Regions from separate parts of the Streptomyces sp. NPDC043876 genome, predicted to be linked through region 2. Evidence: riboswitches for the same ligand, from Rfam matches in the RefSeq annotation. Region 2 holds a riboswitch; the other holds the start of a gene.
What was found. A riboswitch is a leader RNA that binds a small molecule or an ion and turns the genes downstream of it on or off. The one in region 2 is predicted to bind S-adenosylmethionine.

Region 1: another riboswitch for S-adenosylmethionine. It lies ahead of thrC (threonine synthase); the one in region 2 lies ahead of AC0693_RS08655 (aminotransferase class V-fold PLP-dependent enzyme).

What each region holds. Positions count from the first base shown of each region.
Region 1 is NZ_JBWKDV010000001.1:951,140-955,548, reverse strand. It holds gene AC0693_RS04650 (alpha,alpha-trehalose-phosphate synthase (UDP-forming)) at 1-205, opposite strand, end outside; gene AC0693_RS04645 (glucosyl-3-phosphoglycerate synthase) at 285-1,235, opposite strand; SAM riboswitch class I at 1,430-1,577, shown strand; gene thrC (threonine synthase) at 1,571-2,881, shown strand; gene AC0693_RS04635 (ubiquitin-like small modifier protein 1) at 2,914-3,189, shown strand; gene AC0693_RS04630 (cold-shock protein) at 3,584-3,790, shown strand; gene groL (chaperonin GroEL) at 4,183-4,409, shown strand, end outside.
Region 2 is NZ_JBWKDV010000002.1:789,125-793,533, forward strand. It holds gene qcrB (cytochrome bc1 complex cytochrome b subunit) at 1-1,222, shown strand, start outside; gene trpD (anthranilate phosphoribosyltransferase) at 1,368-2,432, shown strand; SAM riboswitch class IV at 2,518-2,634, shown strand; gene AC0693_RS08655 (aminotransferase class V-fold PLP-dependent enzyme) at 2,858-4,273, shown strand.

The sequences.
Region 1 (4,409 bases), on a different contig from region 2:
GCTCGGCGACCCCCCGGCGGACCGCCTCGCGGTCCGCGTCGGAGAGCGCCGCGCAGATCCACAGGGCGTCCGGCTGCCGGGTGAGGGCGGCGGAGAGACCGGAGACGAGGCCGCCTCCGCCGCGCCGGGCGCTGAGGTTCCCTTCGGCGTCGAGGGCGTACGAGAGCGGGCCGCGGTTCGCGGCGACGAGTACCTGAGAGGCCATGCGGGCAACCTAGCCCGGGCGGGCCGGGCTCAAACCGTGAGCCCCGTCATGCCACCCCGCGCCCACCCGGCCGCACCCGTCAGGCCACCCGCCGGTGGGCGTACTCCTCCACCTCCAGCATCGGCGGCCGCTCCACCGTGTCCACCGGGTGGGTGCGCGGTTCGAAGCCGTCCGGGCCCCGCTCGAACTGGGTCAGTTCCGGCCGCACCAGGTGCCCGCGCGACAGGCGCAGCTGCGCGGTGCGGTAGATCGCGGCGGCCATCCGGCCCAGCGCCCGCCCGTCCTGGTGGCGGTGCAGCCGTACGCCGACGTCCACCTGCGCCAGCGCGTCCAGGCCCGCCGTGTGCAGCGCGTCCACCAGCAGGCCCAGCTCGACGCCGTAGCCGACGGGGAACGGCAGCCGCTCCAGCAGGGAGCGCCGTACGGCGTACTCGCCGCCCAGCGGCTGGACGAATCCGGCCAGCTGCGGCCAGTGCAGGTTCAGCAGCGGGCGGGCGACCAGCTCGGTGACCCGGCCGCCCTGCCCGGGCGCGTCGCCGAGCGGGCGGTCGTACATCGCCTTGACGAACTGCACGTCCGGTTCGGTCAGCAGCGGGCCGACGATCCCGGAGACGAAGGCGGCGGAGAAGTCGCGCAGGTCGGCGTCGACGAAACAGACGATGTCCCCGGTGGTGACCAGCAGCGAGCGCCACAGCACCTCGCCCTTGCCGGGCAGCGCCGGGACCCGCGGCAGGATGTCGTCGCGGTGCACCACGCGGGCGCCCGCGCGCCGCGCGACCTCGGAGGTCCGGTCGCTCGAACCGGAGTCGACGACGACGAGTTCGTCGACCAGCGGGACGGGCAGGCAGGTCATCAGGTCACGGCGGATGACCTCGACGATCGCGCCGACCGTCGCCTCTTCGTCGAGAGCGGGCAGGACGACGCTGACTGTGATGCCCGATGCCCGCTTGGCCGAGAGCAGCCGCTCCAGCGGTCGGTCGGTGGCGGACCAGGAGCGGGCCCCCAGCCAGCGCTCCACCTCTTCCAGCACCTTCAGCACTCCCTGATTCGGTGGTGACCCGGCCATCGTTATGGCCGAAATATGATCCATCTCGCGGTTTGGACGGCTGTCTCAACCATCCATGCCTTCGGTTACAGTCTTGAACAACGCGGAGGACCATCGCATGTCGGGGGTCCCCACGTACAAACGCACGGGTGCGCCGCCAAGGCGCGTTCGCGCCATACCGCTCATCCAGAGGGGCAGAGGGATACGGCCCGTTGAAGCCCCGGCAACCCTCCAGTCGGTCTCGCGCTCATGTACGCAGCGAGGTCCCCGGCTAGGGAAGGTGCCAAATCCGTCTCGTGGCGAAGTGCGCCACGGGGAAGATGAGGAGAAAGGGCCTCGCCGTCATGGCTGTACAGACTGACGTCACCTCTGCCGCGACCACCGTCGATCTCGGACCCGCCGCCGCGCTTTCCTGCCGCGAATGCGCCACCCGGTTCGAGCTCGGTCCCATTTTCGCCTGCGCCGAGTGTTTCGGCCCGCTGGAAGTGGCCTACGACCTTCCGGCCGGTGACCCCGAGGCGCTGCGCGCCGCGATCGAGGCCGGGCCGAACAACATCTGGCGCTACGCGCCGCTGCTGCCCGTCCCCGCCGACGTGGCCTCCAAGCCGAACCTGAACCCGGGCTTCACCAAGCTCGTGGACGCCGAGAACCTGGCCAAGGAGCTGGGCGTCACCGGCAAGCTCTACGTCAAGGACGACTCCGGCAACCCGACGCACTCCTTCAAGGACCGGGTCGTCGCGATCGCCGTCGAGGCGGCTCGCGCCTTCGGCTTCACCACGCTCTCCTGCTCCTCCACGGGCAACCTGGCCGGCGCCGTCGGCGCCGCCGCCGCCCGGGCCGGACTGCGCTCCTGCGTGTTCATCCCGCACGACCTGGAGCAGGGCAAGGTCGTCATGGCCGGCGTGTACGGCGGTGACCTGGTCGGCATCGAGGGCAACTACGACGACGTCAACCGGTTCTGCTCCGAACTGATCGGCGACCCGCTCGGCGAGGGCTGGGGCTTCGTCAACGTCAACCTGCGCCCGTACTACGGCGAGGGCTCCAAGACCCTGGCGTACGAGATCTGCGAGCAGCTCGGCTGGCAGCTGCCCGACCAGATCGTCATCCCGATCGCGTCCGGCTCGCAGCTCACGAAGATCGACAAGGGTCTCCAGGAGCTGATCAGGCTCGGCCTGGTCGAGGACAAGCCGTACAAGATCTTCGGCGCCCAGGCCGAGGGCTGCTCGCCCGTCTCGACCGCCTTCAAGGCCGGTCACGACGTGGTCCGCCCGCAGAAGCCGGACACCATCGCCAAGTCGCTCGCCATCGGCAACCCGGCGGACGGCCCCTACGTCCTGGACATCGCGCGCCGCACGGGCGGTTACGTCGAGGACGTGAACGACATGCAGGTCGTCGAGGCCATCAAGATCCTGGCGCAGACCGAGGGCATCTTCGCCGAGACCGCGGGCGGCGTGACCGTCGGCGTGACGAAGAAGCTCATCGAGAACGGGCAGCTCGACCCGGCGCTGACCACGGTGATCCTCAACACCGGCGACGGCCTGAAGACCCTGGAGGCGGTGGCCGACGACAGCGGCCAGACCGCCACCATCCGCCCCAGCCTGGACGCGTTCCGCGCCGCCGGCCTGGCCTGACCCTCCCCGACCCCCGGAAAGGCAGTAGCGCCATGAGCGTCAACGTCCGCATCCCCACCATCCTGCGCACCTACACCGGCGGCAAGGCCGAGGTCCCGGCCGACGGCGCGACCCTCAGCGAGGTCATCGACTCCCTGGAGCAGAGCCACCCGGGCATCGCCGCCCGCGTCCTCGACGACCAGGGCAAGCTGCGCCGCTTCGTGAACGTCTACGTGAACGACGACGACGTGCGCTTCGAGGGCGGGCTGCAGACGCCGACGCCGGACGGCGCGGGCGTCTCGATCATTCCCGCCGTCGCGGGCGGCTGATCCCCCGCGGCAGCGCTCCACCCCGAATTGCCCTCTCCGGTGAGAAACGGAGGGGGCAATTCTGCTTGGTTGGGCGCGGTAGAGTTGGGGAAGTCCCCACCGCTGTTCTTGCCCGCCGCATATGAACGGGCCGCGGAAGGGTTGACATTGAGTCAACATGCAAGCGCGCTATGAGGCCTTGGCGTCCTTTGTCCGGCCCGAGTTGCCCCGGAATACTCCTAATTTTCACCCTATTTCAAAGTTTTGGCGTGTCCAGAATTCTCGTCGGAATGACCTGTTGCAGACAGCAGCGGTGCGGATACATTCAGCCCCGGTCGAGGCGTTCCGGCGCAAGTTCTGACCCGGGTCCGCGAAGTGCGGTCCTGCGCAAGGGCCAGTAATAGGGGAGTTAGGCATGGCTCAGGGCACCGTCAAGTGGTTCAACGCGGAGAAGGGCTACGGCTTCATCGCGGTCGACGGTGGTGCGGATGTGTTCGTCCACTACAGCGCCATCCAGATGGACGGGTACCGCACCCTTGAAGAGGGTCAGCGGGTCGAGTTCGAGATCTCGCAGGGCCAGAAGGGTCCGCAGGCGGACATGGTCAAGCTCGCTGTCGGCTAGCCGGAGCGATCGACCACCGACAGACGAACACGAGGGGCCCGCATCCCGGGACTAGGGATGCGGGCCCCTCGTGCGTACGGGCTTCCGCGCCGGGGCGTGAGCGGCCGCCGGGGGGCCGCGGGCCTTGCGGCGCCTGGCCGGGGAGGGTGCGCGGGGCGCGCCGCGGGCCACGCCGTTCACCGGGTGTTCCCCCAAGCCGCTTGCACTCGGGGGTGCCGAGTGCTAATCATTGGCGTTAGCACTCTCCTAGTGAGAGTGCTACATAAACGAGGACCGGGTCAGTGAGGCCCGCAGGGTCCGGCGGGAAGAAACCGCCGGGCACGCAGGCCGTCCGTCGCGGGCGCGGGCGCGGTCCAGGAGCAATCCACCGCTGTCCGGGAGGACCACTTCAGATGGCCAAGATCATTGCGTTCAACGAGGAGGCCCGGCGCGGTCTCGAGCGAGGCATGAACCAGCTCGCCGACGCCGTCAAGGTCACCCTTGGCCCCAAGGGTCGCAACGTCGTCCTTGAGAAGAAGTGGGGCGCCCCCACGATCACCAACGATGGTGTCTCCATCGCCAAGGAGATCGAGCTCGAGGACCCGTACGAGAAGATCGGCGCAGAGCTGGTCAAGGAAGT
Region 2 (4,409 bases):
GGGTGCCTTCCGCAAGCCGCGCGAGGTCAACTGGATCTTCGGCTTCCTGCTGCTGGTCCTCGGCATGTTCACCGGTTTCACCGGTTACTCCCTGCCGGACGACCTGCTCTCGGGCACCGGTGTCCGCTTCATGGAGGGCGCGATCCTGTCCGTGCCGGTCGTCGGCACGTACCTGTCGTTCTTCCTCTTCGGCGGCGAGTTCCCCGGCGGCGACTTCGTCGCGCGGTTCTACTCGATCCACATCCTGCTGCTGCCCGGCATCATGATGGGCCTGCTGGTGGCCCACCTGATCCTGGTCTTCTACCACAAGCACACCCAGTTCGCGGGCCCCGGCAAGACGAACAAGAACGTCGTCGGCATGCCGCTGCTGCCGGTCTACATGGCCAAGGCCGGAGGCTTCTTCTTCCTGGTCTTCGGTGTCATCGCGGCCATCGCGGCGCTGGCGTCGATCAACCCGATCTGGGCGCTCGGCCCGTACCGCCCGGACCACGTGTCCACCGGTGCGCAGCCCGACTGGTACATGGGCTTCTCCGAGGGCCTGATCCGTGCCATGCCGGGCTGGGAGATCAACCTGTGGGGCCACACGCTCGTCCTGGGCGTGTTCATCCCGCTGGTGATCTTCCCGCTGATCCTGGTCGCGATCGCGGTCTACCCGTTCATCGAGTCCTGGGTCACCGGTGACAAGCGCGAGCACCACCTGCTGGACCGCCCGCGCAACGTCCCGACCCGTACGGGCTTCGGCGTCGCCTGGATCACCTGGTACGTGATCCTGCTCATCGCCGGCGGCAACGACATGTTCGCGCAGTACTTCCACCTGTCGATCAACTCGATCACGTGGTTCGCGCGGATCGGCTTCTTCGTCGGCCCGGTCATCGCCTTCGTCATCACCAAGCGGATCTGCCTCGGCCTCCAGCGCCGGGACCGGGACAAGGTGCTGCACGGTCGCGAGACCGGCATCATCAAGCGCCTGCCGCACGGTGAGTTCGTCGAGGTCCACGAGCCGCTCTCGCAGGGCCAGCTGCACACGCTGACCTCGTACGAGCAGTACAAGCCGCTCGAGATCGGCCCGACGGTCGACGAGAACGGCGTCGAGCGCAAGGTCTCGGGCGTCGAGAAGCTCCGCGCGAAGCTGAGCAAGGGCTTCTACGGCGAGGACAACCAGATCCCGAAGCCCACGTCCGAGGAGTACAAGGAGATCCAGAGCGGCCACGGCCACCACTGACTCCGCCTGACGGACTGATTCCGGTCAGTCTCCGCGTCGCCACGGCAAGAGCCCCGTCCAGTCACTGGACGGGGCTCTTTGCCGTACTCCCCGCCTGGATAGGCTGGGGCCTCACCCATCGACTGTGGACCATCAGGAGCGGACCATGAACGTTGTGACCCCGGCGGGCGGCGACAGCGTGGCGGCCCGCACCTGGCCGGCCGTACTGGACGCCCTGCTCGACGGCCGCGACCTCGGCGCGGACGACACGGCGTGGGCGATGGACCGCATCATGCGCGGAGAGGCGACGGACGCCCAGATCGCGGGCTTCGTGGTCGCGCTGCGGGCCAAGGGCGAGACCGTCGCCGAGATCAACGGCCTCGTACGGACCATGTACGACCACGCCAACCTGATCGAGGTCCCCGGCCGGACGGTCGACATCGTCGGCACCGGCGGCGACGGCGCCAAGACGGTCAACATCTCGACGATGTCCGCGATCGTGGTCGCCGGGACGGGCGCCAAGGTGGTCAAGCACGGCAACCGCGCCGCGTCCTCCTCCAGCGGCGCCTCCGACGTCCTGGAGCAGCTGGGCGTCAACCTCGACCTGACCCCCGCGCGGGTGGCCGAGGTGGCCGAGGAGGCGGGCATCACCTTCTGCTTCGCCGTCAAGTTCCACCCGGCGCTGCGGTACGTCGCGGGCGCCCGCAGGGAACTGGGCATCCGGACCACCTTCAACGTGCTGGGCCCGCTGACCAACCCCGCGAAGGTACGGGCGCAGGCGACCGGCGTCGCCGACCCCCGGATGGCCCCCATCGTGGCGGGCGTGCTCGCCGAACGCGGCTCCTCCGCACTGGTCTTCCGGGGCGACGACGGCTTCGACGAGCTGACCACCACGGCGACCTCCCGGGTGTGGTGGGTGCGCGACGGCAAGGTCACCGAGCAGGGCTTCGACCCGCGCGACATCGGCATCTCCCTGGTCGACGTCTCCGCGCTGCGGGGCGCCGACCCCGCCTACAACGCGGACGTCGCCCGGCGCCTGCTGGCGGGGGAGGGCGGCCCGGTGCGCGACGCCGTGCTGCTGAACTCGGCGGCCGCGCTGGTGGCCCTGGACCCGGGCAGCGGCACGCTGGAGGAGCAGCTGGCGGCGGGCGTCACCCGGGCGGCGCAGTCGATCGACTCCGGTGCGGCCCTGGCCGCGCTGGACCGGTGGGTGAAGGCCAGCAACGCCTGAGCAGGGTCGGTTTCGCGCCGGGCCCCGGTTCCGACATGCGGACCGGGGCTTGTGCGCGGGAGATCGTGTGGCAGGATGCAGACCAGGTCACGAGTGACAGCGTTTAGGCCCCGGCTTGCTGTCCGGCAACCCTCCTTCCGTGGCGGGGTGCCCCGGGTGATGACCAGGCCGCAGGCAGCGAGGCTTGCGGCAAGCGCGGATCCCTCGAATCCAGGGGTCCTGGTCTCTCGAGGAGCGTTTTCCGTGAGCAAGCGAATGCGATAGGGCGCTCAAGCCCCTTCTTCACCCCCCGGAACAGGGTCCTGTCCGCGTACCTCCGGTACCGCCGGCGCACCCCGTCTCCCGGGACTCCCCGTACCCCGCCCTCCGCGGCCGCGTACGGGCCCCCTGAAGCCATTCACCCCTGCCTGCCGGGAGATACCGCCATGTCCGCATCCCTGAACGCCGCCACCACCTCCACCGCTGACACGAGCGTCGGCGCCGCCTGCGACGCCGCCTGTGCCGAGCCGCTCCAGGTGCTCGGCCGGGACGTCACCGTGCCGCTGGTCACCGGCGGCGAAGTGACCTACGCGGCGCTGGACTACGCCGCCAGCGCCCCGGCGCTGCAGCGGGTCTGGGACGACGTGGCCGCGTACGCCCCCTACTACGGCAGCGTGCACCGCGGGGCCGGGTACCTCTCGCAGCTCTCCACCGACCTCTTCGAGCAGAGCCGGGCCACGGTCGCGGAGTTCCTCGACTGCCGCCCCGCCGATCAGGTGATCTTCACCCGGTCCACCACCGACTCGCTGAACCTCCTCGGCCAGGCGCTCCCGGCCGACTGCCAGGTCTTCGTCTTCGAGACCGAGCACCACGCCTCGCTGCTGCCCTGGCGCGACGCCCGGGTCACCTACCTGAACGCCCCGCGCACCCCGGGCGAGGCCGTCGCCACGCTGGAGCGGGCGCTGGCCGACCGCACTGCATCGACTGAAGGGGGCTACGGCCCGGCGCTGGTCTGCGTCACCGGCGCGTCCAACGTCACCGGTGAACTGTGGCCGGTCAGGGAACTCGCCGCCGCCGCGCACGCCCACGGCGCGCGGATCGTCCTGGACGCCGCCCAGCTCGCCCCGCACCACCCGGTGTCGGTGCAGGACCTGGACGTCGACTGGGTCGCCTTCTCCGGGCACAAGCTGTACGCGCCCTTCGGCTCGGGCGTGCTCGCGGGGCGGGCCGACTGGCTCCAGGAGGCCGAGCCGTACCTCGCGGGCGGCGGTGCCTCCCGGAAGGTGGCCCGGCGCGAGGACGGCGGCGTGGACGTCGAGTGGCACACCACCGCGGCCCGCCACGAGGCCGGTTCGCCGAACGTCATCGGCGTCTACTCCATCGCCTCCGCCTGCCGGGCGCTGACCGAGGCCGGGTTCGACACCCTGGTCGCGCGCGAGCGGCACCTGATCGCGAAGGTCCGCGAGGGCCTGGCCGAGGTCCCGGCCGTGCGGATCCTGTCCCTGTTCGGTGACGACGCGCCGCGCGTGGGCGTCATCTCCTTCGTCGTGGACGGCTGGAACAGCTCGCACTTCGCCGCCGCGCTCTCCGCCGAGTACGGGATCGGGGTCCGCGACGGCCTGTTCTGCGCCCACCCGCTGGTCCGGACCCTGCTGGGCAGCGCGCCGCAGGAGCCGGGCGAGTGCGGGGCGCCGGAGTCGGAGCCGGGGGAGCGGTCGCTGAACGCGATCCGGGTCAGCTTCGGGGCGGGTACGCCGGACGAGCACGTGGAGCGGTTCGTGGGGGCCGTGCGGGAGTTGGTGGCGCAGGGGGCGCAGTGGACGTACCGCACGGAAGAAGGCCGCTGCGTCCCGGCCGTCTGACGCTCGCCTCATTCGCCGGCGGGGCTGAGGCATGCCCCCTGGCCCGGGGTCGGCGGGTTCGCCTCAAACGCCGGCGGGGCTGGGGTATGCCCCCCTGGCCCGGGGGTGGGCGTCCCGGCCCGCGGTGGTTCGCCTC